Regions from separate parts of the Pseudomonas sp. AC247 genome, predicted to be linked through region 2. Evidence: predicted binding sites of a transcription regulator. Region 2 holds the regulator's gene; the other holds the start of a gene.
The links. Region 2 encodes sigma-54, which starts transcription at its own class of promoters, with help from an activator protein. Its sites were predicted from a motif close to ANTGGCATNNANNTTGCTNT; they were not measured.

Region 1: a site for sigma-54 is predicted at 8,008-8,027, ahead of flgB (flagellar basal body rod protein FlgB). Genes of this name have one in related genera too.

The regions. Positions count from the first base shown of each region.
Region 1 is NZ_OZ409829.1:910,761-926,342, forward strand. It holds gene ACZZ0B_RS04360 (glutamine synthetase family protein) at 220-1,461, shown strand; gene ACZZ0B_RS04365 (MFS transporter) at 1,531-2,919, shown strand; gene ACZZ0B_RS04370 (flagellar brake protein) at 3,214-3,960, opposite strand; gene ACZZ0B_RS04375 (flagella synthesis protein FlgN) at 4,053-4,520, opposite strand; gene flgM (flagellar biosynthesis anti-sigma factor FlgM) at 4,569-4,895, opposite strand; gene flgA (flagellar basal body P-ring formation chaperone FlgA) at 5,045-5,806, opposite strand; gene ACZZ0B_RS04390 (chemotaxis protein CheV) at 5,889-6,821, shown strand; gene cheR (protein-glutamate O-methyltransferase CheR) at 6,868-7,695, shown strand; gene flgB (flagellar basal body rod protein FlgB) at 8,068-8,478, shown strand; gene flgC (flagellar basal body rod protein FlgC) at 8,482-8,925, shown strand; gene flgD (flagellar hook assembly protein FlgD) at 8,941-9,660, shown strand; gene flgE (flagellar hook protein FlgE) at 9,691-11,004, shown strand; gene ACZZ0B_RS04420 (ribonucleoside-diphosphate reductase subunit alpha) at 11,690-14,584, opposite strand; gene ACZZ0B_RS04425 (response regulator) at 15,431-15,582, shown strand, end outside.
Region 2 is NZ_OZ409829.1:4,762,175-4,777,756, forward strand. It holds gene ACZZ0B_RS21715 (KpsF/GutQ family sugar-phosphate isomerase) at 1-49, shown strand, start outside; gene ACZZ0B_RS21720 (KdsC family phosphatase) at 50-574, shown strand; gene lptC (LPS export ABC transporter periplasmic protein LptC) at 583-1,155, shown strand; gene lptA (lipopolysaccharide transport periplasmic protein LptA) at 1,142-1,687, shown strand; gene lptB (LPS export ABC transporter ATP-binding protein) at 1,687-2,412, shown strand; gene ACZZ0B_RS21740 (RNA polymerase factor sigma-54) at 2,600-4,090, shown strand; gene hpf (ribosome hibernation-promoting factor, HPF/YfiA family) at 4,164-4,472, shown strand; gene ptsN (PTS IIA-like nitrogen regulatory protein PtsN) at 4,484-4,948, shown strand; gene rapZ (RNase adapter RapZ) at 4,951-5,808, shown strand; gene ACZZ0B_RS21760 (HPr family phosphocarrier protein) at 5,824-6,099, shown strand; gene ACZZ0B_RS21765 (ZIP family metal transporter) at 6,191-7,084, opposite strand; gene ACZZ0B_RS21770 (superoxide dismutase) at 7,115-7,726, opposite strand; gene ACZZ0B_RS21775 (hypothetical protein) at 7,728-8,168, opposite strand; gene ACZZ0B_RS21780 (class II fumarate hydratase) at 8,196-9,572, opposite strand; gene ACZZ0B_RS21785 (FagA protein) at 9,553-9,960, opposite strand; gene pmbA (metalloprotease PmbA) at 10,177-11,523, opposite strand; gene yjgA (ribosome biogenesis factor YjgA) at 11,632-12,156, shown strand; gene tldD (metalloprotease TldD) at 12,263-13,705, opposite strand; gene ACZZ0B_RS21805 (carbon-nitrogen hydrolase family protein) at 13,710-14,570, opposite strand; gene ACZZ0B_RS21810 (YhdP family protein) at 14,700-15,582, opposite strand, start outside.

The DNA of each region.
Region 1 (15,582 bases), 3.9 Mb from region 2:
ACAGAGGGCGCTTTCGGGTGTGGTTATTTTGTGTGACGCTGCTTGATATTGCGAACAGCCGAAGCCTATTTTGTACGAGTCGCCGTTCGCGGCTCGCACAATAACAAGGATAGCGTCATGACAACCGATGGCCAGCGTTCACTCGCACAGCGATTGACGGGCATTGATGAGATTGAATGTGTCACGCCGGATTTGAATGGCGTGCCGCGAGGCAAGGTAATGACCGCTGAGGGTTTCCTCGAAGGGCGGCGTTTGCAGCTGGCGCGTGGTGTGCTGCTGCAATGCATCATGGGTGGTTATCCCGCGGCGCGGTTTTACGGCAGCGATGACGGCGATCTCGCCCTGATTGCCGAACCGAGCCAGATCCATCGCTTGCCGTGGAGCGACGATCCGCGTGCCCTGGCCATTTGCGACGCCGATGAACTAACCGGCGAAAGCTCCAATCTGTCGACCCGTGGCCAGTTGAAGAAGGTCATCGCACGTTACGCGGCGCGCGGTCTGGCGCCGGTGGTGGCGACCGAGCTGGAATTCTTTATCTTCGCCCCCAACACCGACCCGACCCAACCCTTTCGCCCTCCGGTCGGCCTCGACGGTCGTCGCGAAGATGGCCAGTCGGCGTTCAGCGTCAGTTCCAACAACGGTCTGCGTCCGTTCTTTAGCGAAGTCTACAAATGCATGGCCGCCCTCGGCCTGCCGCGCGACACTTTCATGCACGAAATGGGCGTCAGCCAATTCGAGATCAATCTGCTGCACGGCGATCCGTTGCTGCTGGCCGATCAGACGTTTCTGTTCAAACACCTGCTCAAAGAAGTCGCGCTCAAGCACGGTCTGACCGTGGTGTGCATGGCCAAGCCGCTGGCGCATACGCCGGGCAGTTCGATGCATATTCACCAGAGCATCGTCGACATCAACAGTGGCAAGAATGTCTTCAGCGACGAAAACGGCCAGCCGACGGCAATTTTCCGCCACTTCATCGGTGGGCAGCAGGCGGGCATGGCCGAGTTCACCGCACTGTTTGCACCCAATGTGAACTCCTACCAGCGCTTGTGCCATCCGTACGCATCGCCGAACAACGCCTGCTGGTCCCATGACAATCGCGCCGCCGGCTTGCGTATTCCCGCCAGTTCGCCGGTCGCTCGTCGGGTCGAAAACCGTTTGCCAGGCGCCGACGCCAACCCGTATCTGGCGATTGCCGCCAGTCTGGCTGCGGGCTTGCACGGTATCGAGCATGAGCTGGAGCCGACTGAAGCCATTCAAGGGGAGTTCGAGGTGCCGGACAACCTTTCGCTGCCATGTACCTTGCATGCCGCGCTTGATCGTCTGAAACGTAGCCAATTGGCGAGGGAACTGTTCGGACAGGAGTTCATCGAAGGCTACATCGCTTCGAAGACCATGGAGTTGACCAGCTTCTTTGATGAAATCACTCCCTGGGAACGGCGTGTTCTAGCAGCCCAGGCCTGACGAACTGTCGCCATCGGGCTATCGTTTTGATAGCCCGGTATTCACTGCAAGGAGCCGCTCGGAACGCCGATGCGCCAAATCTGGAAATCCTTTCGAGCGCTGTATTTCGCCTCGCTGATGATGTTGATCGGCTCGGGCCTTCTCTCTACTTACCTGGCGTTGCGCCTGGCCGCTGACCATGTCGATGGGCTGTGGGTCGGCGCGCTGATGGCGGCCAACTATTTCGGTCTGGTGCTGGGCGGCAAGATTGGCCACCGGCTGATTGCGCGGGTCGGGCATATCCGGGCGTATTCGGCGTGTGCCGGCATTGTCGGGGCGGCGGTGCTCGGTCATGGTCTGGTCGATTGGCTGCCGGCATGGCTGGTACTGCGGACCATCGTCGGTCTGGGCATGATGTGCCAATACATGGTGATCGAAAGCTGGCTCAATGAGCAGGCGGATGCCAACCAGCGGGGGTTGGTGTTCAGTGGCTACATGATCGCTTCGTATCTTGGCCTGGTGCTGGGCCAACTGATTCTGGTCATGCACCCGGGCCTGGGCCTGGAGCTGCTGATGCTGGTCGCCCTGTGCTTTGCGCTGTGCCTGGTCCCGGTGACATTGACGCGACGGATTCACCCGGCGCCGCTGCATCCGGCGCCGATGGAGCCGCGCTTCTTTATCAAGCGCGTGCCGCAGTCGCTGAGTACCGTGCTCGGTGCCGGTCTGATCATCGGTTCGTTCTACGGTCTGGCACCTTTGTATGCCTCGCAGCAAGGGCTGTCGACCGAACAGGTCGGTTTGTTCATGGGTAGCTGCATCTTTGCCGGTTTGTTGGTGCAGTGGCCGTTGGGCTGGTTGTCCGACCGTTACGACCGGGCCTTGCTGATTCGCTGTTTTGCCGGGTTTCTGGCGGTCGCGGCGTTGCCGTTGGCGATCATGCCGCAGGTGCCGCTGGAGGTGCTGTTCATTGTCGGTTTCTTCTGTTCGCTGGTGCAGTTCTGTCTGTACCCGCTGGCGGTGGCCTTCTCCAATGACCACGTCGAGGGTGATCGCCGGGTTTCGCTGACGGCGATGCTGTTGGTGACCTACGGTGTCGGTGCGAGCATCGGGCCGTTACTCGCGGGTGTGCTGATGAAGCTGTTTGGCAGCCAGAGTCTGTATGCGTTCTTCAGCTTCTTTGCCCTGGTGCTGGTGTGGCGGATCCGCCCGAAAGCTGTAACCAACTTGCATCAGGTCGACGATGCACCACTGCATCACGTGGCGATGCCGGACAGCATGTCCAGTTCGCCACTGGTGGCTGCGCTGGACCCGCGCGTGGATGAGCAGGTAGTGCAGGATCAGATGCAGAACACCGTGGCACCGGAGCCTGAGTCGCAACCTGATCCGGAGCCTGAGGTGCAGCCTGAACCTGTGGTTGGGGCTGGTGCGGATGACGACAGCGATAAACCGACACCGGACATCAGTGGTGGCAGACCTTGATATCCTGGAGTCGCAGCCATCAGTAGTGAGCCTATGACTCTGCAGTGAACAGAGTCTGTGCAGTCGGCCACAGTCTCTGTGGCGAGGGGATTTATCCCCTTCGGTTGCGCAGCAGCCGCCAGCCATTCAATGCGATCAGTCAGGAGAAATGCGGGGTCAGTATTTGGGGCCGCTTCGCAGCCCATCGGGGATAAATCCCCTCACCACAGGGAGCTCATTGCTGTCGGATCATTGGAGCAGGTACAAAAAAGGGCAGTCCCGCCAAGGACTGCCCTTCTTGTTTGCGCGTCTGAATCACATGTCGTCTTTGTCGAAACGCCGTGCTTCACGCTGCAATTGATACACAAAACGCTCAACGTTGCGGGCAGCCTGGCCACTGATGTTGTGGAAGCGCAAACCGGCAAAGGTGATGTTGAGTTTTTCTTCGAAGTGCAGATAACGCAGTTCGACGGAGGTCGGCTGGTTGCCGAACAGTGGCGGGGCGATCAGGCGATCGTAGACCTGGCCCAGTTGCAGGCGGTCAGTGATGTCGCCTTCGAAGCGCAGTTTGCAACCGGTGGCGGAAATATCCAGCAGCTTGCCGTTGATCGGCGCCTTGAGCTTTTCGCCGCCAAGTTCAACGCTGACCAGATCGGTCAGTTTCAGCGCGGCGCGAAATGCATTGCGACGCTGGTGGTAAACCACTTCGGTCGGCAGCTCGCCGGTGTAAAAGCGATCACCTTCGGATTCTTCGATGTTCAACGTACCGTCGCATTCCCAGGCGATGCGCACGCCATCGTGGAAGCCTTCGACCTTGAACGGCTCACCGGCCTGCAAGAAACGCTCGCCGTCGCGCGGGATCATTTCGTCCAGAGCGATCGTCCCGGTGTCACGGTCGACCTTGATCAGGTAACTCTGGAAACGCTGGCTGCGCTCGTGGAAGGTGATGATCAGCGGATCATGGCTTTCTTGCAGCTGGCGCAGGTTGCTGGAGATTTCCAGAGGTGTAGTGAGCACCTTTGGTGGCTGCGGAGCATCATCCGCGCTAAGGACGTTGGACACGTTGAATCAATCTCCAGACAAAATTTGACTACGACTAGCCAGCATTTTGCCAGCATGTTTCGCAGGTTGATAGAGCGCAGGCATCGAACGGCTCACGCCTGACTGAGCGCGCGCGGCTTCGCAAGCTTGGAGAAGGCACCGCTGGCGTCGTAGAGCGCTGGCGGCTCGCCGCCGGTGAGGATCTTCAGCTGATTGGCCGTGGCGGCCTGCTGGACCAGGATCGATTGGCCATTGTTGACGTTGGCCGCCTGGCATTGCGCGATGAGGTCGGTGAGGAAATCGCTCTGGCTGAGCAATTGTTCGCCAATGCTCGATTGGCTGGCCAATTGCTCAAGCCCCTGCCGATTGGTCGGCAGGTTAAGGCTGGCGAGGATTTCGCTGCGTTTGCGGCCATGCTGTTCGAGCAGAATGATCAGCGCCTGTTTGCGTGCCAGAACTTCTTCCAGCAGGGGCATGTCACGACCGTGCAAAGCGAGGGACTCGGTTTGCAATAACTCCAGCAATTGTTGAGCTGGAGCAAAGTCGTCGATGATCAGTTGCAATAAATTAGTGTCGTGCATGGCTGGCCTTGGGTTTTAAGCGTCCAAAAGCCTGGCGCTGGCGTTGGCCTAGCGCTGGGCTTCGAAGTTGAGCAGTTTGCTGGCTACACGGTTGCTGTCGACTTTATAGCTGCCATCGGCAATCGCGGCTTTCAACTCGGCCACACGGGCTTTGTCGACAGCAGGTTGATCGCGCAGCTTGTCAGTGACCTTCTGCAACTGTTGAGCCTCATTGCTGAGGTGTACCGATTCCCCGCTTTTTGCGGTACTGGCCGGTTCGGCCTGGGTATTCAGCGGCGCGGAGGTGCCGGTTTCGGCGGTGTCCTTGGCGTTGCTGGTACGTGTACTGCCCGTAAGTGACGAGGAGCTGTTCAAACGGCTGAAATCGATGACCATGATAAAAACCTCTGGGAATTTGGACGCTTGCCATGTTTTCGGCCATCCCCTGGAAAACTTTAGGCGCATTTACCAACGAACCTTGCATGCGCCGGCGCGAATCCTGCTGCGGCACAGTTTAGGGAACAGCCGGGATCAGCGCCAGTTTTCTACATCGCTACTTCCACTTGGCCTGGCGCGGTGACTTGCGCCTTGATGACCCGTTGGGAGTTGAGGTTTTTCACCCTGATCTGTTCTTTCAATCCGCCGTTGGACAGGGCTTCGCCCGGCATCCGTACCGCCAGCGTACCGCTGCGGGCGGTAATCACCACTTGATCGCCTTTGCGAATGACTTCGGCCTGTTCCAGATGGACCAGGGTAATCACCTGATCGGCGACCGTTGGTCGGGTTAATTTTTGCCCGATCGCTTCGTCCACCGAGGTCAGAAAGCCCTGATTGATCAGGCTGACGTCGCGTTCGCGCAAGGTCACGTCTTGCGGTTCGATAATTCCGGCACGCTTGAGTGGCCGGGTGGTGGTGACAATCTCGCGAAACAGGCGGACTTGAGCGGGCACGAACACGGTCCAGGGTGAGGATCCCTCACAGCGAACCTTCACGGTTACGCGGCCCAAAGGACGTGCCGGGCTCTCCAAAGTGGCTGTCAATTCCTTGTCGCACATAGGCATGCGCATACGTGGATCGAGTTGCTTGACCTCGATTTCATAGCGGCCTTCGGTTTGACTGGTGGCCAGATAGTCTTCTACGGTGAACTCAAGAAAGCCCTGAGTGACGCCGATAAGCATGTCAGGCAAGGTAACCGCATCAGCAATGGCAGGACTGCCAGCAAAAAAGCAGCAAATGGCGCACGCGGCACAGAGCCCTCTGCGGAGGGGCGATGTCAGGCGTCGGAAAAATGTCGTTTGAGCGTTCATACGAGTTAAAAAGCAAGCGCCGTGCCGTTTAGCAATGAATGTGCGTCGCAACAACACTTGGCGTTGATGTAGGAGTCTGGGCATGGCTGGTGTAATGGATTCGGTGAACCAGCGCACGCAACTGGTGGGGCAGAATCGCCTGGAGCTGTTGTTGTTCCGTCTTGACGGTCAGCAGCTCTATGGAATCAACGTGTTCAAGGTGCGGGAAGTGCTGCAATGCCCGTCGCTGACGTTGATGCCCAAGTCCAGTCCTGTCGTGTGCGGGGTGGCGAATATTCGAGGGGCGACCATTCCGATCCTGGATCTGGCAATGGCGACCGGCTCGGGTGCGTTGAAAGACAAGAACAACCCGTTCGTGATCATCACGGAGTACAACACCAAGACCCAGGGTTTCCTGGTCCGCTCGGTGGAGCGCATCGTCAACATGAACTGGGAAGAGATTCATCCGCCGCCCAAGGGCACGGGTCGCGATCATTACCTGACCGCTGTGACTCGGGTGGACAATCAGTTAGTCGAAATCATCGACGTCGAGAAAGTGCTGGCGGAAGTTGCGCCGACACCGGAAGCGATTTCGGTGGGCGTGGTCGATGTCGAGACCCAGACCAAGGCGTTGTCGCTGCGGGTCTTGACGGTCGATGACTCGTCAGTGGCGCGCAAGCAGGTCACGCGTTGCCTGCAGACGGTCGGTGTCGAAGTGGTGGCGCTGAACGACGGCAAGCAGGCGCTGGATTACTTGCGCAAGCTGGTCGATGAGGGCAAGAAGCCGGAAGAAGAGTTCCTGATGATGATCTCCGACATCGAGATGCCGGAGATGGACGGGTACACCCTGACGGCCGAGATTCGCGCTGACCCGCGCATGCAAAAGCTCCACATCATCCTGCATACTTCGTTGTCCGGGGTATTCAATCAGGCGATGGTCAAGAAAGTCGGTGCCGATGACTTCCTGGCCAAATTCCGTCCTGATGACCTGGCATCCCGGGTAGTCGACCGGATCAAAGCAGCAGATATCAGCTAAGGGCGTTTTGCCCTTGGCGGTCAACACGATTTAAGAGGCGGCATCATTGTCTACGGGTAATTTGGATTTCGAACAGTTCCGGGTCTTCCTGGAAAAAGCCTGTGGCATTTTGCTCGGTGAAAACAAGCAGTACCTGGTCTCGAGCCGTCTCAACAAACTGATGGAGCAGCAAGGCATCAAATCCCTGGGTGAGCTGGTTCAGCGCATCCAGACCCAGCCGCGCAGCGGTTTGCGCGAGCAGGTGGTCGATGCCATGACGACCAACGAAACCCTGTGGTTTCGTGACACCTATCCGTTTGAAGTCTTGAAGAACAAGGTACTGCCTGAAGCGATCAAGGCCAGCCCCAACCAGCGTCTGCGGATCTGGTCGGCAGCCTGCTCGTCGGGCCAGGAACCGTACTCGCTGTCGATGTCGATCGACGAGTTCGAGCGCAGCAACCTGGGCCAGTTGAAGATGGGTGTGCAGATCGTTGCTACTGATTTGTCCGGCCTGATGCTGACCAACTGCAAGACGGGCGAGTACGACAGCCTGGCGATCGGTCGCGGTTTGTCGCCGGAACGTCTGCAGCGTTACTTCGACCCGAAAGGGCCGGGGCGCTGGGTGATCAAGGCGCCGATCAAGAACCGCGTGGAATTCCGCTCGTTCAACCTGCTCGACAGCTATGCCGCGCTGGGCAAGTTCGACATCGTGTTCTGCCGCAACGTGTTGATCTACTTCTCTGCCGAAGTGAAGAAAGACATCCTGTTGCGCATTCACAGCACGTTGAAGCCGGGCGGTTATCTGTTCCTTGGCGCTTCCGAAGCGCTGAACGGTTTGCCGGACCATTACCAGATGGTGCAGTGCAGCCCGGGGATTATTTACCAGGCGAAATGATTGCATCGGCAACAGCAAAAACGGCAGGCCCGCAAAGGCCTGCCGTTTTTTTATGCCTGCGGAATTTCTCCCTGACACCACAAAACCCGTGTAGGAGTGAGCCTGCTCGCGATAGCGGTAGCACATCCAACATCATCGGTGCCTGACACACCGCTATCGCGAGCAGGCTCACTCCTACAAGGGGGCTGTGGTGTGGGTGAGGGAGAAGGCAAGCGGCAGAAAAGCGGCATTCGGCGGAAACCTGTTGCCGCTTTTCTGGCATTGCCGCTTTGCCGATTGCCCGCGAAGCCCCGGTTTACGGGGTTTTTTCGCTTTGGCACGCCGCTTGCTAAAGCTCAGTTACGAAAAACCGGTCACCCGAAGGTTCCCGACATGAGCATCAGCTTCGATAAAGCGCTCGGCATTCACGAACAAGCCCTGGGCTTCCGCGCCCAGCGCGCTGAAGTCCTGGCCAACAACATCGCCAACGCCGATACCCCGAACTACAAGGCTCGGGATCTGGACTTCTCCAAAGTGCTGGAAGCACAGACCGAGAAAACCAAAAAAGGCGGCAACTTTGCCCTCAACATGACCAACAGCCGTCATATCGAGGCCGAAGGTCTGGGCAATGGCGACGAATCGCTGATGTATCGCACGCCGATGCAGCCTTCGATCGACCAGAACACCGTGGACGCCCAGCTGGAACAGTCGAACTACGCGGAAAACGCCGTCGGCTTCCAGGCCAGCTTCACCCTGCTCAACAGCAAATTCAAAGGGCTGGTGTCAGCCCTGCGCGGAGAGTAATCCATGTCCCTGTCCAGCGTTTTCAACATTGCCGGCAGCGGCATGAGCGCACAAACCACGCGTTTGAACACCGTGGCGTCGAACATTGCCAACGCCGAAACCGTCTCGTCGAGCATCGATCAGACCTATCGCGCCCGTCACCCGGTATTCGCCACCATGTTCCAGGGCGGCCAGAACAGCGGCAGCAACTCGCTGTTCCAGAGTCAGGACGCGGCCGGTCAAGGCGTGCAGGTGCTCGGTGTGGTCGAAGACCAGAGCAACCTCGAAGCGCGTTACGAGCCGAACCATCCGGCCGCCGACGCCAAGGGCTACGTCTACTACCCGAACGTCAACGTGGTGGAAGAAATGGCTGACATGATTTCCGCGAGCCGTTCGTTCCAGACCAACGCCGAAATGATGAACACCGCCAAAACCATGATGCAGAAGGTGCTGACCCTCGGTCAGTAATAAGGGGCGACTGCCATGAGTGTTTCCGATTCCACCAGCGGCGTAAGCATTAAAGACGTACTGGCCAACTCTTCGGTCAAGACCGGGACGACCACTGATGGTCTGGCTGCGGCCACCAACAGTGCCACCGGTAAACAGGCCCTGGGCAAAGATGCGTTTCTGCAATTGCTGGTCACCCAGCTGAAAAACCAGAACCCGCTCGACCCGCAGGACAACAGTGAGTTCGTCGCTCAGTTGGCGCAGTTCAGCAGCCTGGAAGGCATCACCACGCTGAACTCCACCGTCAGCGGGATTGCCGGCAACTACAACTCGTCGCAAGCATTGCAAGCGTCGTCGCTGGTGGGCCGTTCGGTCATCGCCCAGACCGACAAGGCTGTGGTCGATACCAGCAAGAGCCTCAACGGCACCGTGGTGGTTCCGGCCTCCGGCGCTGTCTCGCTGTCAATCAAAGACGCCGACGGTAAAGTCGTGCGCACCATCGACATGGGCAACCAGACCGCTGGCAATGCCGGTTTCATCTGGGACGGCAAAGACGCGTCCGGTGCGGTCGCGGCAGCGGGCACTTACACGTTCACCGCCAGCGCCACGTACGACGGCAAGGCGACTTCGCTGGTTACGTATCTGCCGGCCACCGTTAACAGCGTGACCATCAGCCAGACCGGCGGTGAGTTGATGCTGAACCTGGCGGGCCTGGGCAGCGTTGCGCTGTCCAAAGTACAAACCATTGGTATATAGAGCCGACTAACCGGCACAAAGGAGTGGAATATGTCTTTCAATATCGGCCTTAGCGGTCTCTATGCAGCCAACAAACAACTGGATGTGACCGGTAACAACATCGCCAACGTCGCGACCACCGGTTTCAAATCGTCCCGTGCAGAATTCGAAGACGTGTACTCGGCCACGCGCCTGGGCACTGGCAGCAAGACCGTCGGTAACGGCGTGCGTCTGGCCAACGTGTCCCAGCAGTTCGGTCAGGGTGACGTGAACAACACCGGTAACGTGTTGGACATGGGTATCCAGGGCAACGGTTTCTTCATCCTCAGCGACAACGGTTCGCTGAGCTACACCCGTGCCGGTGCGTTCAAGACCGACGCTGAAAACTATGTAGTCGACAACAACGGCAACCGTCTGCAAGGTTACGGCGTTGATGCCAACGGCAAGATCATGACCGGCGTGCTGACCGACCTGAAGATCGACACCTCGGCCCTCAAGCCGAACGCGACGTCGAAGATCGACCAGACCATGAACCTGAACTCGGAAGACACCAAGCCAACGGTGGCGCCGTTCAGTCCGACCGATCTGAACAGCTACAACAAGCTGATTTCGACGCCGGTCTACGACACTCAGGGTAACGAGCACCGCATGGATCAGTACTACGTGAAAACGGGTACCAATGCCTGGAGCGTCTACACCTACATGGATGGTCGTACCCCATCGGATCCGACCAACAACGTCTTGACGCCGATGACTCACGACATCACCTTCAACTCTGATGGTTCCATCGCGACCTTGACGGCGGGCACTGGCTGGGTCAAATCCGGCAACACCCTGACCATGAACGGCTGGATTCCTGGTGTGGTGACCAACGCGACGACCTCGCCAGTGACCTGGGGGCCGAACGGTTCCAAGGCCAACAGTACCGGTATCGCCTTCAACACGGCGTTGACCACTTCGTATAACGCTCCGACGGCGCGCACTGCGCAGTATCAGGACGGTTACGCGACTGGGCAGATTTCCAGTCTGACCATCGATTCGACCGGTGTGATGACGGCTAACTTCAGCAACCAGCAGACCAAGGCGATTGGTCAGGTGGCGGTGGCCAGCTTTGCCAACGAGCAGGGTTTGCAGCCGATTGGCGGTACGCGCTGGAAGGAGACTTTCGCGTCGGGTGTGGCTGGGGTTGATGCGCCGAAGACCGGTACGTTGGGCTCGATCGTGTCGAACTCGCTGGAAGAGTCGAACGTTAACCTGACCAATGAGCTGGTGGATCTGATCAAGGCGCAGAGTAACTATCAGGCGAACGCCAAGACCATTTCGACTCAGAGCACGATTATGCAGACCATTATTCAGATGACCTGATTTGGGTTTTTGGTTTTGGTTTGTGGAAGGGGCCCCTCGGTTGAGGGGCTTTTTTTTGGGCTTGGATTGGGGGGGTATCCGTTGCTGCGGTAACGGCTGCTCAGGGTTCCGCCCTGACGGCGGGTCACCTTTTCCAAACGCCGAAAAGGTAACCGAAAAGGCTTGCTCCTACGTGCGGCCCGCTCGCTGGGGCTCGGGGTTCCTTCGCTCCGGGATCGATCCGGGCGCAGCGCCTACGGTTTGCTTCGCTGCACCTCCTCTCGCTGTGTTTGGCTGCGCCAAACGGTCGCTACGCTCCCACCCCCGGATCAATCCCTCCACTCAGCCTTCCGACGTCGCCCGTGGATCAAGATCAAAAGCGGTACTCGAGCTTGCGCTCATTGTGTTGAGTGGTGAGAAGCAGAAGCGGTGTGCGTTCTGCTTTTGCTCTTCGTAGGAGCAGAGCTTGCTCGCGATGGCGGCCTGTCAGCCGACCATGTTCTGGCAGTTGAAGTCAGCCCTGTAGGAGCTGCCGAAGGCTGCGATCTTTTGATCTTGCTTGTGATGCAGCAAAAACAGGATCAAAAGATCGCAGCCTGCGGCAGCTCCTGCACAGGAATGTGGGGCAAAAGAAAACCCCCGGCAAACCAGAGGTCTGTCGGGGGTTTTGGGTTCAGGGGTTTTGCAACCCCTGACTCGGCTCAGCTTATTGGCAAGCTTCGCAATCCGGCTCGTCGATCGCGCAAGCCTTTGGCACTGGAGCAGGGCCGGCAGGTGCTGCGAGGACCGAATCATCACCGTGGTTGCCGCCGCTGGAAACAGCGTTCAGCTTGCTGGTGCTGATGGTCGACTTCTCGGTGCTGGTCGCGGCCAGGGCACGGAGGTAGTAAGTGGTTTTCAGGCCACGGTACCAGGCCATGCGGTAGGTCACGTCGAGTTTCTTGCCCGATGCGCCAGCGATGTACAGGTTCAGCGATTGGGCCTGGTCGATCCACTTCTGACGACGGCTGGCGGCGTCAACGATCCACTTGGTGTCCACTTCGAAAGCAGTCGCGTAGAGCTCTTTGAGTTCTTGCGGGATGCGCTCGATCTGCTGCACCGAACCGTCGTAGTATTTCAGGTCGTTGATCATGACCGAGTCCCACAGACCGCGAGCCTTGAGGTCGCGAACCAGGTACGGGTTGATCACGGTGAATTCGCCCGACAGGTTCGATTTCACATAGAGGTTCTGGTAGGTCGGTTCGATCGACTGCGAGACGCCAGTGATGTTGGCGATGGTCGCGGTCGGTGCGATGGCCATGATGTTGGAGTTACGAATGCCTTTCTGTACACGGGCGCGAACCGGTGCCCAGTCCAGGGATTCGTTCAGGTCAACGTCGATGTACTTCTGGCCACGTTGCTCGATCAGGATCTGTTGCGAATCCAGTGGCAGGATGCCTTTGGACCACAGCGAACCCTGGAACGTCTCGTACGCGCCGCGCTCGTCAGCCAGGTCGCAAGAAGCCTGGATCGCGTAGTAGCTGACCGCTTCCATCGACTTGTCGGCGAATTCGACGGCAGCGTCGGAACCGTAAGGGATGTGCTGCAGGTACAGCGCGTCCTGGAAGCCCATGATGCCCAGACCGACCGGACGGTGCTTGAAGTTGGAGTTCTTCGCTTGTGGCACCGAGTAGTAGTTGATGTCGATAACGTTATCGAGCATGCGCACGGCGGTGTTCACGGTGCGTTCCAGCTTGGCGGTGTCCAGCTTGCCGTTGACGATGTGGTTCGGCAGGTTGATCGAGCCCAGGTTGCAAACGGCGATTTCGTCCTTGTTGGTGTTCAAGGTGATTTCGGTGCACAGGTTCGAGCTGTGAACCACGCCGACGTGCTGCTGCGGGCTGCGCAGGTTGCACGGGTCTTTGAAGGTCAGCCATGGGTGGCCGGTTTCAAACAGCATGGAGAGCATTTTGCGCCACAGGTCTTTAGCCTGAATGGTCTTGAACAGACGAACCTTGCCTGGGTATTCGGTCAGGGCTTCGTAGTACTCGTAACGCTCTTCGAAGGCCTTACCGGTCAGGTCGTGCAGATCCGGTACTTCGGATGGCGAGAACAGGGTCCACTTGCCGTCGTCGAAGACACGCTTCATGAACAGGTCAGGGATCCAGTTGGCAGTGTTCATGTCGTGGGTACGACGACGATCATCACCGGTGTTCTTGCGCAGCTCGATGAACTCTTCGATGTCCATGTGCCAGGTTTCCAGGTAGGCACAGACAGCGCCTTTGCGCTTGCCACCCTGGTTAACGGCGACGGCGGTGTCGTTCACGACTTTCAGGAACGGAACCACGCCTTGCGACTTGCCGTTGGTGCCCTTGATGTATGAACCCAGTGCACGCACCGGCGTCCAGTCGTTGCCCAGGCCACCAGCGAATTTCGACAACATGGCGTTGTCGTGGATCGCGTGGTAGATACCCGACAGGTCATCCGGCACGGTGGTCAGGTAGCAGCTCGACAGCTGTGGACGCAGGGTGCCGGCGTTGAACAGGGTCGGGGTCGACGACATGTAGTCGAAGGACGACAGCAGGTTGTAGAACTCGATCGCACGGTCTTCTTTCTGCTTCTCTTCGATCGCCAGGCCCATGGCCACGCGCATGAAGAAGATCTGCGGCAGTTCGAAGCGGATACCGTCCTTGTGGATGAAGTAACGGTCGTACAGGGTTTGCAGGCCCAGGTAGGTGAATTGCTGATCGCGCTCGTGGTTGATCGCCTTGCCCAGTTTTTCCAGGTCGAAGGAGGCCAGCACAGGGTTCAGCAGTTCGAACTCGATACCTTTGGCGATGTAGGCCGGCAGGGCCTTGGCGTACAGGTCGGCCATTTCGTGGTGAGTGGCGCTTTCGGCCACACCGAGGAAGCCCAGGCCTTCGGCACGCAGGGTGTCCATCAGCAGGCGGGCGGTGACGAACGAGTAGTTCGGCTCACGCTCAACCAGGGTACGGGCGGTCATCACCAGGGCGGTGTTGACGTCGGTCAGGGCCACGCCGTCGTACAGGTTTTTCAGGGTTTCGCGCTGGATCAGGTCGCCGTCGACCTCCTCCAGGCCTTCGCACGCTTCGGTGACGATGGTGTTCAGGCGGCCCATGTCCAGCGGCGCCAGGCTGCCGTCAGCGCGGGTGATACGGATCGACGGGTGAGCGTTGACCGCTTCTTCGGTCGGGGCGTGGGCAGCGCGTTCTTTCGAACGACCGTCACGGTAGATCACGTAGTCGCGCGCCACTTTCTGCTCGCCGGCACGCATCAGGGCCAGTTCAACCTGGTCCTGGATTTCTTCGATGTGGATGGTGCCGCCCGATGGCATGCGACGCTTGAAGGTCGCGGTGACTTGTTCGGTCAGGCGCGCAACAGTGTCGTGGATTCGCGACGAAGCGGCAGCGGTGCCGCCCTCAACTGCGAGGAACGCTTTGGTGATAGCGACGGTGATCTTGTCATCGGTGTAAGGAACGACAGTGCCATTACGCTTGATCACGCGCAGTTGACCCGGCGCGGTGGCTGCCAGATCCGAATTCGAATCGGCGGCCTGCGGCAAGGTGCCCTGCGGGTTCTCGCGAGTTGTGTCGGTTTGCATGGGGGGTGGTCTCCACATTCTCTATGTTTGTTTGGCACCGTCATGGTGCTCACCGTTCTGTACCGAAGCACTGCAACCGACAAGCGTCGGCGTAACAACTTCGGAACAGTAGGAAAAAGGCTTGTAGCGCCGCATCCTTGCCGAAGTTTTCGGCGCCGAGCCAAGGCTCGAGCCAAACTCCTTCCAGGGTGACAGTAATGACTGCAACACCCGTACCGTTCCGGTCGTTTCCGACCTAAAAAACGGTGCCATCCGCAAGTGCGGTTTGGGCTTTGAAAAACTTGCTTGGTTCAACCGGAAACTGGCAATAAAGCACTTGAGTTTCAGGCCCTAAATGTGGTTGGGCGTTTGAGTGGAAAACCCCATATGTAGGGTCTCTCCCCGCGCCGTGCTACAAGATAATGCGTTTTGAGGGGTGTTGCAACGTACTACCTGTGGATAAACCTGTGCGTAAATTGTGTAAGAAACAAGGAATTCCCGTGTAGGCCGCGGACCTGCTGAGCTAGACCGTTTGTCACTGTTTTTTCGCCTGGAAAAACGCTTCAGCGGATTTTTAAGGGCGCGAACCCTATCACAAAAAACCGCCTTGTCCGAACGCATTTACCGACTTGTGTTCCGGCTGTACGCCGTTTATACAATCGGCCCAGGTGAATGCGATTTTATCCTCCAAAAACATGACAAAAACACGAGAGGATCCCTGTAGGAGCTGCCGAAGGCTGCGATCCTTTGATCTTGAAAAAAACAAAATCAAAGGATCGCAGCCTCGTTTTACTCGTCAGCTCCTACAGGGGATCGTGTGTGTCTGGGCAATCCTTTATTAATAAAAACAGCAAGCAGAGGTCACCGGTGGAGCAACAAGCCTTTGAGGTATTGATCGTCGAGGATGACCAGCGACTGGCCGAACTCACGCGCGACTACCTGCAAGCCAATGGACTGCGCGTCGGCATCGAAGGCAACGGTGCGCTGGCGGCGGCGCGGATCATCAAGGAGCAGCCGGA
Region 2 (15,582 bases):
GATTGGCGCCTTCAACCTTTCCGATCTGCTGCGCGCAGGAGTCATGTAAATGAGCAACGATCTGCTGCAACGCGGCAAAGCGATCAAACTGGCGGTGTTCGACGTCGACGGGGTCCTCACCGACGGGCGCCTGTATTTCCTCGAAGACGGCAGCGAATTCAAGACCTTCAACACCCTTGATGGCCAAGGCATCAAGATGCTGATGAATGCGGGCGTACAAACTGCCATTATCAGCGGCCGCAAGACACCGGTGGTTGAGCGTCGGGCGAAAAACCTGGGTATCCCGCATCTTTTTCAGGGGCGCGAAGACAAATTGGTCGTTCTCGACGGTCTACTTGAACAACTGGGCCTAAGCTATGAACAGGTCGCCTACCTCGGTGACGACCTGCCTGACCTGCCGGTGATCCGCCGCGTGGGCCTGGGGATGGCGGTCGCCAACGCTGCCGATTTCGTCCGCGAACACGCCCATGGCGTAACCCGCGCCCGTGGCGGCGAAGGCGCCGCCCGCGAATTCTGCGAATTGATCCTGCGTGCGCAGGGCAGCCTTGATGCCGCCAATGCCGCGTACTTGTGAGTCAAACCATGTTTAGCAAAAAATTTCGCAACTTCCTGCTGTTCGGTTGCATCGCGGCGCTTTTCGCCGCGGTCGGCTACTGGAACATCAGCCCGGAACGCTTCCTCGACAAGCCGCCGGTCACGTCGACCGAAAGCCCGATCGACTGGTATGCAACCAACACACACACCCTGCAATACCTGCCGGACGGCAAAGTGCAATATGAAATGACGTCCGAGAAAGCCGAGCACGTCAAGGCGACCGACATCACGCTGGTCACCAAACCCGATCTGAACATGTACCGCGGCACGGATTTCCCGTGGCACGTGACCAGTGAGCGCGGCGAAGTGAACTCGGGTGGCACCCAGGTTGAATTGATCGACTCGGTGCGCATCAAGCGCACCGATGAAAAGAAGCGCGATCTGCTGGTCACCTCCACTCGCATGACGGTGTTCCCGCAGGAGCAATATGCGCAGACCGAGCAACCCGTTAGAATCGACGGCGCTGGCGGTGTATCGACTGGCGTTGGAATGAAAGCGTACCTGAAGGACAGCAGGATACACCTGCTATCGAACGTAAGAGGACAGTATGAGGCTCGTTAAAACCCTCCCTATTTTGCTCAGTCTGGGCGCAGCACTGGGAAGCGTGAGCGCCTGGGCTCTGCCGAACGATCAAGAGCAGCCAATCCGCATTCAGGCCGACGATGCCCAGCTGGACGACAAGAACGGCGTTGCCACCTATAAAGGTGACGTGATCATCACCCAGGGCTCGATGAAGGTCACCGGCAATACCGTGACCATCACCCGCACCCCGACCGGTGATATCGACGTGGTGACCTCGGTCGGCAACCTCGCCTACTTCGAACAGCTGCAGACCGCTGGCGATACCAAGCCTGTACAGGGCTGGGGCGTGACAATCCAGTACCACGCCGCGCAAAACCGCGTTGTGCTGATCGACAAGGCCAAGGTTGTCGATAAAGACAACAACACCACTCAGGGCGAGAAGATCGTCTATGACACGGTGAAAAAACTTGCCAGCGCCGGTCGCGCTACCGGCAGCAAGGTCACCGAGGCGCGTCCGCGCATCGACATGGTGATCCAGCCGAAGAAGAAAACCGAAGAGAAAACCCAGTAATGGCAACTCTGAAAGCTCAGCACCTGGCCAAGGCCTATAAAAGCCGCCAGGTCGTGCGTGACGTCAGCCTGTCGATCGACAGCGGCCAGATCGTCGGCCTGCTCGGCCCCAACGGCGCCGGCAAGACCACGTGCTTCTACATGATCGTCGGCCTGGTGCAGGCCGATCAGGGCCGCGTACTGATCGATGATCTGGACGTCAGCCACCAGCCGATGCACGGTCGTGCCAAGGCCGGTATCGGCTATCTGCCGCAAGAAGCGTCGATCTTCCGCAAACTGTCGGTCGCCGACAACATCATGGCCATCCTCGAAACCCGTCAGGAACTCGACAAGGCTGGTCGTCGCAAGGAGCTGGAAAGCCTGCTGCAGGAATTCCACATCAGCCACATCCGCGACAATCTCGGCATGAGCCTGTCGGGTGGTGAACGCCGCCGCGTGGAAATTGCCCGCGCACTGGCCACCGCGCCGAAATTCATCCTGCTCGACGAACCGTTTGCCGGTGTCGACCCGATCTCGGTCGGCGACATCAAGCAGATCATCCACCACCTCAAGGCCAAGGGCATCGGCGTATTGATCACCGACCACAACGTGCGTGAGACCCTGGATATCTGCGAAACCGCGTACATCGTCAACGACGGTCAACTGATCGCCGAAGGTGACGCAGAAACCATCCTGGCCAACGATCTGGTCAAGGAAGTGTATCTGGGTCACGAGTTCCGCCTGTAAGCGCGACAGCATCCTGGTGATTCGCGAGGGCGCTGTATCGATGAAGCAGCTTTTTATACGCTTTAATTGTTACAGCGCTCTAGGCAAACACTTCAGTTTCAGGCATATAATTTGCTTAAGTTTGGCGCTTCGGCGCCCTGTAGTGGATGGCGCATAGCGCCGGCGAATAAGGTGTTAAGCCCCTGCCATGAAACCATCGCTAGTCTTGAGAATGGGCCAGCAGCTGACGATGACACCGCAGCTGCAACAGGCCATCCGCCTGCTCCAATTGTCGACCCTGGATCTGCAACAGGAAATCCAGGAGGCACTGGAATCCAATCCGATGCTCGAACGCCAGGAAGAAGGCGAAGACTTCGACAATTCCGACCCCTTGGCCGACAACGCTGAACAGAAGCCCGCCGAGATCCAGGAACCGTCCTACCAGGAAACCGCGCCGACCGTCGACAACCTCGAAGAAGGCGATTGGAGCGAACGCATTCCCAACGAACTGCCGGTCGACACCGCCTGGGAAGACGTCTACCAGACCAGCGCCAGCAGCCTGCCCAGCAGCGACGATGACGAGTGGGATTTCACCACCCGCACCTCCGCCGGCGAAAGCCTGCAAAGCCACCTGCTGTGGCAACTGAACCTCGCCCCGATGTCCGACACCGATCGCCTGATCGCCGTGACCCTGATCGATTGCATCAACAATCAGGGCTATCTGGACGAAACCCTCGAAGAAATCCTCGAAGCGTTCGACCCGGAACTGGACATCGAGCTGGACGAGATTGAAGCCGTCCTGCACCGCATCCAGCAATTCGAACCGGCCGGTATCGGTGCGCGCAACCTTGGCGAATGCCTGTTGCTGCAATTGCGCCAGTTGCCGGCCAAGACACCATGGCTGGCAGAAGCCAAGCGTCTGGTCACGGACTACATCGACCTGCTTGGCAGTCGCGATTACAGCCAGTTGATGCGCCGCATGAAGCTCAAGGAAGACGAGCTGCGCCAGGTCATCGAGCTGGTGCAGAGCCTCAATCCGCGTCCGGGTTCGCAGATCGAATCCACTGAGGCCGAGTACGTTGTGCCTGACGTGATCGTGCGCAAGGACAACGAGCGCTGGCTGGTCGAGCTGAATCAGGAATCGGTGCCACGCCTGCGCGTCAATGCGCAATACGCCGGATTCGTCCGTCGCGCCGACACCAGCGCCGACAACACCTTCATGCGCAATCAGTTGCAGGAAGCGCGCTGGTTCATCAAGAGCCTGCAGAGCCGCAATGAAACCCTGATGAAAGTTGCCACCCAGATCGTCGAGCATCAGCGCGGTTTTCTGGAGTACGGCGACGAAGCCATGAAACCGTTGGTCTTGCACGACATCGCCGAAGCGGTGGGCATGCATGAATCAACGATTTCCCGGGTGACCACACAGAAATTCATGCATACCCCGCGCGGTATTTATGAGCTGAAATACTTTTTCTCAAGCCACGTCAGCACCTCCGAAGGCGGCGAATGCTCGTCCACGGCGATCCGCGCGATCATCAAAAAACTGGTTGCCGCGGAAAATCAGAAAAAGCCGTTGAGTGACAGCAAGATCGCTGGTTTACTGGAGGCACAAGGCATTCAGGTGGCTCGCCGCACCGTCGCCAAGTACCGCGAATCCTTAGGGATCGCGCCTTCGAGCGAACGCAAGCGGTTGATGTAAGCCACGTTACAGCGTTCCAGTGGCAGGCTATCCAGCCTGCCGCTTTATGCACTGGCAACGAAGGAGAAGCTGTATGCAAGTCAACATCAGTGGACACCAACTGGAAGTGACCCAACCTCTGCGTTCCTATATCGAGGAAAAACTCCAACGACTGGAGCGCCATTTCGACAAGATCACCAACGTGCAGGTCACGATGTGCGTCGAAAAGCTGAAGCAGAAAATCGAAGCCACCTTGCATATACCCGGCAGCGAAGTGGTCGCTAACGCGGAACATACCGATATGTACGCGGCGATCGACGCCTTGACCGACAAGCTGGATAAACAACTCAAAAAGCATAAGGAAAAGACCCAGAGCCTGCTCCAGGGCGCGACCGGTCGATAACCCCCCACCCCATGATCCGACTTGAAAGTATCCTGACCCCCGGCCGTTCCCTCGTGAACGTGCCGGGCGGCAGTAAAAAGAAAGCCCTCGAACAAATTGCCAACCTGATCGCCCGCGAAGTGCCGGATCTGGAGATGCAAGATGTCTTCGAGGCCCTGATTGCCCGTGAAAAACTCGGTTCTACCGGTTTTGGCAACGGCATCGCCATTCCTCACTGCCGCCTCAAAGGCTGCGAAACGCCCATCAGTGCGTTGATGCACCTTCAAGCCCCCATCGATTTCGACGCCATTGACGGCGCGCCGGTTGACCTGCTGTTTGTCTTGCTGGTCCCGGAAGCCGCTACCGATGCGCACCTGGAGTTGCTGCGTCAGATCGCCAGCATGCTCGACCGCAAGGACGTGCGTGACAAATTGCGCAGCGCCGCGAGCAACGAAGCCTTGTACCAGGTCGTTCTGGACGAGCAAAACGGGCAGTAATCATGCGCTTGATCATCGTCAGCGGCCGTTCCGGCTCGGGTAAAAGCACCGCCCTTGATGTCCTTGAGGACAACGGTTACTACTGCATCGACAACCTGCCGGCAGGTTTGCTGCCAGAGCTGGCCGAGCGCGCACTGATCCACACGGAGCTTGCGCAACCGCTGGTCGCCGTGTCGATTGACGCGCGCAACCTGCCGAGTCACCTGAGCCGCTTTCCCGAACTGCTCGAAGATGCCCGCAGCAAGCACATTCAATGTGATGTGCTTTATCTTGATGCCGATGAAGAAACCCTGCTCAAGCGTTTCTCCGAAACTCGCCGCCGCCACCCGCTGAGCAATGCCAACCGCTCGCTGGCCGAAGCGATTCACGATGAAACTGCCCTGCTCGGCCCGATCGCCGATCTCGCCGACCTGAAGATCAACACCACCAATCTGAACCTGTACCAGTTGCGCGACACCATCAAGCTGCGTCTGCTGAATCAGCCGGAGCCGGGCACGGCGTTTCTGGTCGAGTCATTCGGTTTCAAGCGCGGCATGCCGGTGGATGCAGATCTGGTCTTTGATGTGCGCTGCCTGCCCAACCCCTACTGGAAACCGGAACTGCGCGAACAGTCCGGCCTCGATGCACCGGTGGCCGAGTATCTGGCAGCACAGCCCGACGTTGAAGAAATGTTTCAGGACATCTTCACCTACCTGCACAAGTGGCTACCACGTTTTGCCGCGAGCAATCGTGCCTATGTGACCATTGCCATTGGCTGCACCGGCGGGCATCACCGCTCCGTCTACCTGACTGAACGCCTGGGTCAGGCCCTGCAGAAAACCCTGAAGAACGTCCAGGTTCGCCACCGCGACCTCACTTAAAGGATTCACACCGCGATGCCTGCTCTGGAAATCGAAATCATCAACAAACTGGGCCTGCATGCCCGCGCATCGGCCAAGTTTGTTGGAGTGGCCGGGCAGTATCCGGATTGCACGATCAGAGTGGGTCGCACGCCTGAGACCACGGTTGATGGCAAAAGCATCATGGCGATGATGATGCTGGCGGCTGGCAAGGGCACCAAGATCTATCTGAGTACTGAAGGGCATCAGGAACAGGAAGCACTGGATGCGTTGGTCGCGTTGATCAACAACTACTTCGATGAAGGCGGCTGACAGCCAACATCAAAAGATCGCAGCCTTCGGCAGCTCCTACAGTGAACGCATTCCAATGTAGGAGCTGCCGAAGGCTGCGATCTTTTGATCTTCAACCTAATGCAGTATCCATCACCATCATCAGACAAAACCCGCTCAACAAACCAAGGCTGGCCAATTTGTCATGACCATTGCGTCGCGACTCGGGGATCACTTCGTGGGTCACCACCAGCAACATCGCCCCCGCCGCCAGCGCCAAACCTAATGGCAACAACACCTGGGCCAGACTGACCAGCCACGCGCACAACAGCGCAAACACCGGCTCGACCAGGCCTGACGCCGCGCCAATCATAAACGCCTTCACCCGCGACATCCCTGCCCCGGCCAATACCAGCGCAATCACCAGACCTTCCGGCACATCCTGCAAAGCGATGCCCATGGCCAGGCTGTCCGCATCCGGCATGCCGCCACCGGCAGACACGCCGACGGCCATGCCTTCAGGAATGTTATGGGCAATGATCGCAAACACAAACAGCCAGATCCGTGGCGGAATCACCGGGTGCTCGACGGTGCCGACGAGCATTTCCGGAGACGCGCCGGAAACCTTGAGATCAACCAGATACAGCCCGAATGCGCCGAGCATGATGCCGAAGCAGATCAGGCCACTGGCGCCCCACGGCGTCAAACCAAGACTTTCGGCAGCGGCAATGCCCGGCACGATCAGCGAAAACGCCGTCGCCGCCAGCATCACCCCGGCACCAAACCCCAGCAACGTATCGCTGAGTGCCTGCGGCATGCGCCGAATCACCAGCACCGGCACCGCACCAAGCGCCGTGCCGAGCGCGCAGATCGCGCCACCCTGCAACGCCCGCAACAGCCGCGGTTCGAGATTCAGCCATGCCAGTCCGTGGGCAACCAGCAAGGTCATGCCCGCCAACAGCAATAGCGATCCCACTGCGTAACGAAACATACGCCCACTTCCGATCGCCAGTGTTTCAGTGCCCATAGTCAGCCTTGGATTGTTTTTATAGAAGACTTAAACCAGTGCGGCCTGATAGCGCGCAGCAACTTCAGGCCAATTGATCACGTTGTAGAACGCGTTGATGTATTCCGGGCGACGGTTCTGGTAACGCAGGTAGTAGGCATGCTCCCAGACGTCGAGACCGAGAATCGGCGTGTTGCCGTTCATCAGCGGGCTGTCCTGGTTGCCGCTGCTTTCCACGATCAATTTCTTCTCCGGGGTCACGCTGAGCCAGGCCCAGCCGCTGCCGAAACGGGTCAGCGCGGCTTTGGTGAAGGCTTCCTTGAAGCTGTCGAGGCCGCCCAACTGCTCATCGATTGCCTTGGCCAGCGCGCCATCCGGTTTGCCGCCGCCGCTTGGCACCATTACTTCCCAGAACAGCGAGTGGTTGGCGTGACCGCCGCCCTGATTGATCACCGCGGCACGGAGTTTCTCCGGCAACTCCTTGACGCTGGCGACCAGTTTTTCCACCGGCCATTCAGCGTACTCAGTGCCTTCTACCGCAGCGTTGAGGTTGTTGATGTAGGTCTGGTGATGCTTGGTGTAGTGAATCTCCATGGTCTGCGCATCGATGTGCGGTTCCAATGCGTCGTAGGCGTAAGGCAAGGCAGGCAAGGTAAAAGCCATTTCAATGGACTCCATGGTGATGTGGGGCAGGCGCGCGGCGCGCATTGCCGGTATCCGGGTGCAGCAGGCGCTGAGTGCGCGGGTATTCGCCGTGCTCGCTGATGAAATTCAGCAGCTCGACGTAAGTCTTGCTGCTCTGGCGCAGCGCCGCTTCACGCAGCGCCGGGCGCAGGCGCTCGTCCTGCATGGTCTGCAACAGCCGTTGGTGGATGGCGCAGAGGTATTCGGCGCTCTCCTCCGGCTGATTCAGGCGCAGGTGCAAATCCGCGAGGTTGTGGTGGGAGATGACGCAGGCCGCCACCGCTTCGTCGGCATCTGCCCAGCGCTCGTACAACACTTGCGCCAAGGCCAGGGCTTGCAGGTAAGCCTCACGGGCATCGATCAGTTCGCCCAGCATGAAGCAGCGATTGGCCCGTTCGATCGTGCGTTTCCAGTGCTCCATGGTGAGCCTCCAAAGCGGTTGCGGTGCTTACACGCCGCCGGCGGTGAGTTTCTCGGGATTGAGCAACTCTTCCAGTTGGCTGCGCGACAGGTCGGTGTGTTCCAGAGCGACATCGATCACCGCGCGACCTTCCTTGTAGGCCTGCTTGGCGATTTCGGCAGCCTTCTGGTAACCGATGATCGGGTTGAGTGCGGTGACCAGAATCGGGTTGCGCGACAACGCCTCTTTCAAGCGCGATTCGTTGACCTTGAAGCTGGCGATGGCTTTGCCACCCAGCAGGCGGCTGGAATTGGCCAGCAGTTCGATGCTGCTCAACAGGTTCTGCGCGATGATCGGCAGCATCACGTTCAGCTCAAAGTTGCCCGACTGGCCGGCAATGGTGATCACCGAATCGTTGCCGATCACTTGCGCGGCGACCATCGCGGTGGCTTCCGGAATCACCGGATTGACCTTGCCCGGCATGATCGACGAGCCTGGTTGCAGCGCCTCCAGTTCGATTTCACCGAGACCGGCGAGCGGGCCGGAGTTCATCCAGCGCAGGTCGTTGGCGATTTTCATCAGCGACACAGCGATGGCTTTGAGTTGGCCGGAGACGGCGACGGCGGTGTCCTGCGAGCCGATCAGCGCGAACAGATCCTTGCCCGGCGTGAATTGCACGTCGGTCAATTGGCTGAGCTGACGGCTGAAACGCGCGGCGAACTCAGGGTGCGCGTTGATCCCGGTGCCGACCGCCGTACCGCCCTGCGCCAGCGATTGCAGGCTTGGCAGCAGATCCTGCAGATGAGCGATATTGGCCTTGAGCTGCTGCGCCCAGCCGTTGAGTACCTGGCTCATGCGCACCGGCATCGCGTCCATCAAATGCGTACGGCCGGTTTTGACGTGGTGATGCACTTGCTCGGCTTTGCGCTCGATCACCTGCACCAGGTGCAGCAGCGCTGGCAGCAGTTGTTCGTGCAGGGCCAACGCGGCGCTGACGTGGATGGTGGTCGGGATGATGTCGTTGCTGCTCTGGCCGCAGTTGACGTGATCATTGGCGTTCACCGGCTCGTCGAGCAGGCGGCTGGCCAGGGTGGCAATCACTTCATTGGCGTTCATGTTCGAGCTGGTGCCGGAGCCGGTCTGGAAAATATCCACCGGAAAATGCTGCATGAAATCGCCTTCAAGCAAACCTTGGGCGGCGTCGCTGATGGCTTTGCCTTGCGCGGCGCTGATCTGGTTGAGTTCAACATTGGCGCGAGCCGCGGCGGCTTTGGCGAGGATCAACGCGCGGATGAATTGTTTGGGCATCGGCTTGCCGCTGATCGGGAAGTTATCCACTGCGCGCTGGGTCTGCGCGCCGTAGAGAGCGTCCACCGGCACCTGCAGTTCGCCCATGCTGTCGCGCTCAATACGTGTCTTGGTCATCTGAAAATCCTTGCACCAGTTCAATAAGAGGAATCGAGGGAAGCAATTCGCAAGTGGCGAGCTGCCAGGTGTAGCGCTGCCAGCGTTTGAGCCGGCATTTGCACAGGGACAGGCGCTCCATTTCACGCAATGGGCGCCAGGCTTGATCGAGACAGAGGCTGCGCCAGTGCCACGGCAAGGCGATGTCGGTGGCGGTGTCGAGCAGCAAACGGAAGGAGGTTTCGGCGACCGTCCACGGTGAGGTCGCAGTGCAACAAGACAGGTACCGGCCTTCGGCCAGGTAATGTTCGATCAGGCGCGGTTCATCTGGATCCATCGCGCAACGGATCTGGCGACTCATCCAGCGCCAGCTTTCGAGGTACGGCTGCTCGTGCAAGGCAGAACTCATGATCCGGGGCTCATCCGATAATGAGATTTATTATTAGATGATAATGAGAACCAAAACAAGAGTGCTTGTGTAGGAGCTGCCGCAGGCTGCGATCTTTTGATCTTGTCTTTCAAAGCAAAATCAAAAGATCGCAGCCTTCGGCAACTCCTACAGGGCAGGTATGAAAAAGGCGCGCCATCCGGGTGGATGGCGCGCCTTTTTTGTGACGGTTGGGGCTTAGCTGCCGGCTACCGTCATCCGTTCGATCAACACCGAACCCGTGCGAATATTGCTGCGCAGCTCCAGGTCATTACCCACCGCGACGATCTGCTTGAACATGTCGCGCATGTTGCCGGCGATGGTGACTTCCTGCACCGCGAACTGGATTTCACCATTCTCGACCCAGAAACCTGCCGCACCGCGCGAATAGTCGCCGGTGACCATGTTCAGGCCATGGCCCATCAATTCGGTGACCAACAAGCCACGGCCCATGCGCTTCAACAGCGCCGCCTGGTCTTCGTCGCCATGGGTGACGAACAGGTTATGCACGCCGCCGGCGTTGGCGGTGCTCGACATGCCGAGTTTGCGCCCGGAATACGTGCCGAGGATGTACGAGACCAACTCGCCCTTTTCGACGAACGGTTTGGCGTACGTCGCCAGACCATCACCGTCGTACGAAGCGCTGCCCATCGCGCGCATCAGGTGCGGACGCTCATCGATGGTCAACCATTCCGGGAACAGCTTCTGCCCCAGCGTGCCTTCGAGGAACGACGATTTGCGATACAAGCTGCCGCCAGACACCGCCGAGAGGAAACTGCCGAACAAGCCACCGGCCAGTTCCGCTGAAAACAGCACCGGCACTTCACAGGTCGGTACCGGACGCGCGCCCAGACGGCTCGCCGCCCGCTGCGCCGCACGCTGACCGATGCTCACCGGGTCGGCCAGCAAGGTGCCCTGACGGCTGACGTCATACCAATAATCGCGCTGCATCTGGCCATCGGCTTCGGCAATCATCACGCAGCTGAGGCTGTGCCGGGTCGAGGCGTAGCCACCGATAAAACCGTGGCTGTTGCCGTAAACGCGGCAGCCTTGATGCGTGCTCAGCGTGGTGCCATCGGCGTTCTTGATCCGCGCATCGGCATCGAACGCCGCCGCTTCGCAGATCAGCGCCTTCTCGATGGCTTGTTCCGGGGTGATGTCCCATTCGTGGAACAGGTCGAAATCCTGCTGCTCGCGAGCCATCAGCGCGGCATCTGCCAGGCCCGAGGCTTCGTCTTCAGAGGTGTGCTTGGCAATCGCCAATGCGGCCGCGACGGTTTCGCGAATCGCCTCCGGCCCGGTGGCGGACGTGCTGGCCGAGCCTTTGCGCTGGCCGACGTACAGCGTGATGCCAAACCCCTGATCGCGGTTGAACTCGACTGTTTCGACCTCGCGCTGACGCACCGAAGTGGACAAGCCCTGTTCCAGCGACACCGCCACTTCGCAGGCACTGGCGCCCTGACGCTTGGCTTCGGCAATGATCTGCTCGACCTGTTCCTGCAGTGCCGGCAAAGCCTGCGGGCCGACGCTTTCAACTGCACTCATGCTCATCTCCACTCAAATTCTGCTTTCGGCTGGGGCCATCGAGCGACCGGGCCGGACAAGCGGCCCCCGACTGGTTATCATGGCGGCGTTTCTTTGCGGACTGCCACCATGGTTGATTCTTACGACGACTCCCTCGATACGGGAGAAAAAAGCAAATCTCAGGTCAAACGCGAGCTGCATGCTCTGGTTGACCTTGGCGAGCGCCTTACAACACTCAAGCCTGACTTGGTGGCAAAACTGCCACTGACCGACGCGATGCGCCGTGCCTTGGCCGATGCGCCCAAGCACACCGCGAATATCGCGCGTAAACGGCATTTGCAGTTCATCGGCAAACTGATGCGCGATCAGGACACTGACGCGATTCTGACCTTGCTCGATCAACTCGATGCCTCCACTCGCCAATACAACGAGCGTTTCCATAACCTGGAACGCTGGCGCGATCGCCTGATCGCGGGCGACGACGCCGTGCTGGAAAAATTCGTCGTCGAGTACCCGGACGCCGATCGCCAGCAATTGCGTTCCTTGATCCGTCAGGCTCAGCACGAGGTTGCGCAAAACAAACCTCCTGCTTCCAGCCGCAAGATCTTCAAGTACATCCGTGAACTGGACGAGACTCAACGCGGCCTGCGTTAATCTCATCCCTTGTAGGAGCTGCCGCAGGCTGCGATCTTTGCTTTTTAAAGATCAAAAGATCGTCCGATCGCGGCCCGAGCCTGCGGCAGCTCCTACACACGTTTCTTTATGCGCCCGTGCCACCCACGGTGATCGCATCGATTTTCAGCGTCGGCTGACCCACGCCTACCGGCACCGACTGCCCATCCTTGCCGCACGTACCCACGCCGCTGTCCAGCGCCAGATCGTTACCGACCATCGACACCCGGCTCATCGCCTCAGGGCCGTTGCCGATCAACGTTGCGCCTTTGACCGGCGCGGTGATCTTGCCGTCTTCGATCAGATACGCCTCGCTGGTGGAGAACACAAACTTGCCGCTGGTGATGTCGACCTGACCGCCGCCGAGGTTGGCGCAGTAGATGCCCTTCTTCACCGACGCGATGATTTCCGCCGGATCGCTCTCGCCACCGAGCATGTAGGTGTTGGTCATGCGTGGCATCGGCAGATGCGCGTAGGATTCACGACGACCGTTACCGGTACGGGCCACGCCCATCAGGCGCGCGTTGAGCTTGTCCTGCATGTAGCCCTTGAGTACGCCATTTTCGATCAGCGTGGTGCACTCGGTCGGCGTGCCTTCGTCGTCGACACTCAGCGAACCGCGACGACCGCTCAAGGTGCCGTCATCGACGATGGTGCAAAGTTTCGATGCAACCATTTCGCCCATGCGCCCGCTGTAGGCGGAACTGCCCTTGCGGTTGAAATCGCCTTCCAGACCGTGGCCGACCGCTTCGTGCAACAGCACGCCAGACCAGCCCGAACCCAGCACCACCGGAAAAGTACCGGCCGGTGCCGGGATCGCTTCGAGGTTCACCAGCGCCTGACGCAACGCTTCACGGGCATAGCCCATGGCGCGGTCTTCGGCGAGGAAATAACGGTAATCGGTACGCCCGCCGCCGCCATGCCCGCCGCGCTCGCGACGACCATTCTGCTCAACGATGACGCTGACGTTGAAGCGCACCAGCGGCCGCACATCGGCAGCCAGACCGCCATCGGTAGACGCCACCAGAATCCGCTCCCAGACCCCGGCCATGCTTACACTGACCTGCTGGATACGCGGATCGAGCGCGCGGGTCGCGACGTCGATGCTCTTGAGCAATTCGACTTTCTCGGCCCGGCTCAGCACTTCCAGCGGGTTATCCGGCGCGTACAACTGGGCGACGTCTTGGCTGGTGAACGCCTGCACCGTGCCGTTCTGCCCGGCACGGGAGATCGAACGTGCAGCACGGGCCGCCGCGCCGAGGGCTTCGAGGGTGATCGCGTTGCTGTAGGCGAAACCGGTTTTCTCACCGGATTGCGCGCGCACGCCAACGCCCTGGTCGAGGTTGAAGCTGCCTTCCTTGACGATGCCGTCTTCCAGTGCCCAGGACTCGGAGATCTGTCCCTGGAAATACAGGTCGGCGGCATCGATGCCCGGACCGGCCAGATCGCCGAGTACGCCTTGCAGACTCTCGATGGTCACGCCGCCCGGTGCCAACAGGTGATCACTGACTGAGGACAACAACTCGCTCATAGGTTTACGCCTTAAATTCATGTTCTGAAGCAGGCCGCTGTGCGCCCTGCGAGAAAAACCGCCGATGACGCGTCACCGGCATTCGCGCCCTGATGGACGCTTGTTCACTGCTATCGCGCTCGGCCAACAACACCGCTTCGCCTTGATCCTGCTGCGTCAGCACGCGGCCCCACGGGTCGACAATCGCCGCATGGCCGAAGGTTTCGCGCGGCCCCGGATGGGTACCGCCCTGCGCTGCCGCCAACACATAACACTGGGTTTCGATGGCCCGTGCGCGAATCAGCACGTCCCAATGCGCCGCCCCGGTCACCGCAGTAAACGCCGACGGTGCGGTAATCAATTCAGCACCGGCGGCGCGCAATTCGCTGTAAAGCTCCGGGAAGCGCAAGTCGTAACAAACGGTCAGGCCCAATTTACCCACCGGCGTGTCCGCCACCACCACACCACTGCCATAAGCATAGTCATCGGATTCGCGGTAACGGCCACGATTGTCCGCTACATCGACATCAAACAGATGCAACTTGTCGTAGCGCGCAACAAACTCGCCGTGTTCATCGACCAGCAACGAACAGGCATTGGCCTTGCCCCTAGGCTGACCTACCGGCGGCAACGGCAACGTGCCAGCCACTATCCATAACTTGAGGTCGCGGGCGGTCTGTTTCAACCATGGCAGGATCGGTCCTTCGCCCAATGCTTCGGCACGGCCGATGTCGGCAACGTCGCGACGGCCCATGGCAGCGAAGTTTTCCGGCAGCACTGCCAGCTTCGCACCGCCGGCCGCAGCCTGTTCGAGCAGGCGCCGGGCCTGAACCAGATTGGCCAGTACGTCGCTCTGGCTGACCATTTGAATCACCGCTAAAGACATGGCCACTCCTCGGAATCTACACACAACCCTGTAGGAGCTGCCGCAGGCTGCGATCTTTTGATCTGGTTTTTAAAAAAATCAAAAGATCGCAGCCTGCGGCAGCTCCTACAGGGGGGTAGTGTCTGCTAGTTAAAAAGGCTTGTCGAAGGTGATTTTCGGCTCTTTCCACGGGCCTTTGACGGTGTATTTGACACTGGCGAAACGAGCCACGCGGTCACCGATCAGCTTGTCGATCAGGAACAGCGCACCGCCGACCGCCGGCGCGCCCACGAGCAGCGCAGCGATCGGCAGATTATTGGTCACCGGCAGCGTCACCAACAACTTGGCGTCGACTTGCTCGGCCACCAGATCCAGCTTGCCGTTAAGCTCCAGATTGCTCGACGGCCCGGTCAGGCGAATCGGTTCTTTCGTATCGTAAACACCGTTGGTTGCCACCAGCAGCCCTTTGACCCGGTCATAGCTCAGGCCTTTGCCAAACAAATCGGAGAAGTCCAGGCGCAGGCGGCGGCCAATTGAGTTGAAGTTGAGCAAACCGAACACCCGCAGCGCCTGGGCTCCGCCCTCCACTTCAACAAACTGGCCCTTGTTCAACGAGGCATCCAGCGTGCCGGAGAAGCGCTTTGTCGCCAGCCAGGCCGGCGAGCCTGGCCAGCGGCCATCGACGTCCATGTGGAATTCTTCGCTGGTCACGCTCGGCGCGAAGCCCCAGCCCTTGAGCACATCGGCGAGGTTCTTGCCGCCGATCCGGCCCTTGAACCAGCTGTTGGTCGAACCCGGCGCGCCTTCCCAGCCGCCGTTGCCTTGCAAGAGGATGCCTTTGAGGCCCATGTCGAGGCTGTTCAAGGCGATGCCTTTAGGCGTCGGTCGCACCTTGAGCGACCAGCCACCGACCAGATCCTGGCCCTGGAACAGTTGATTGATGGTGAGATCCAGCGCCGGGATTTTCGTCGGATCAACCGACACCAATGGATCAGGTGCGTTTTCATCGGCCTGCACCGTCGGGTCCGGCGCC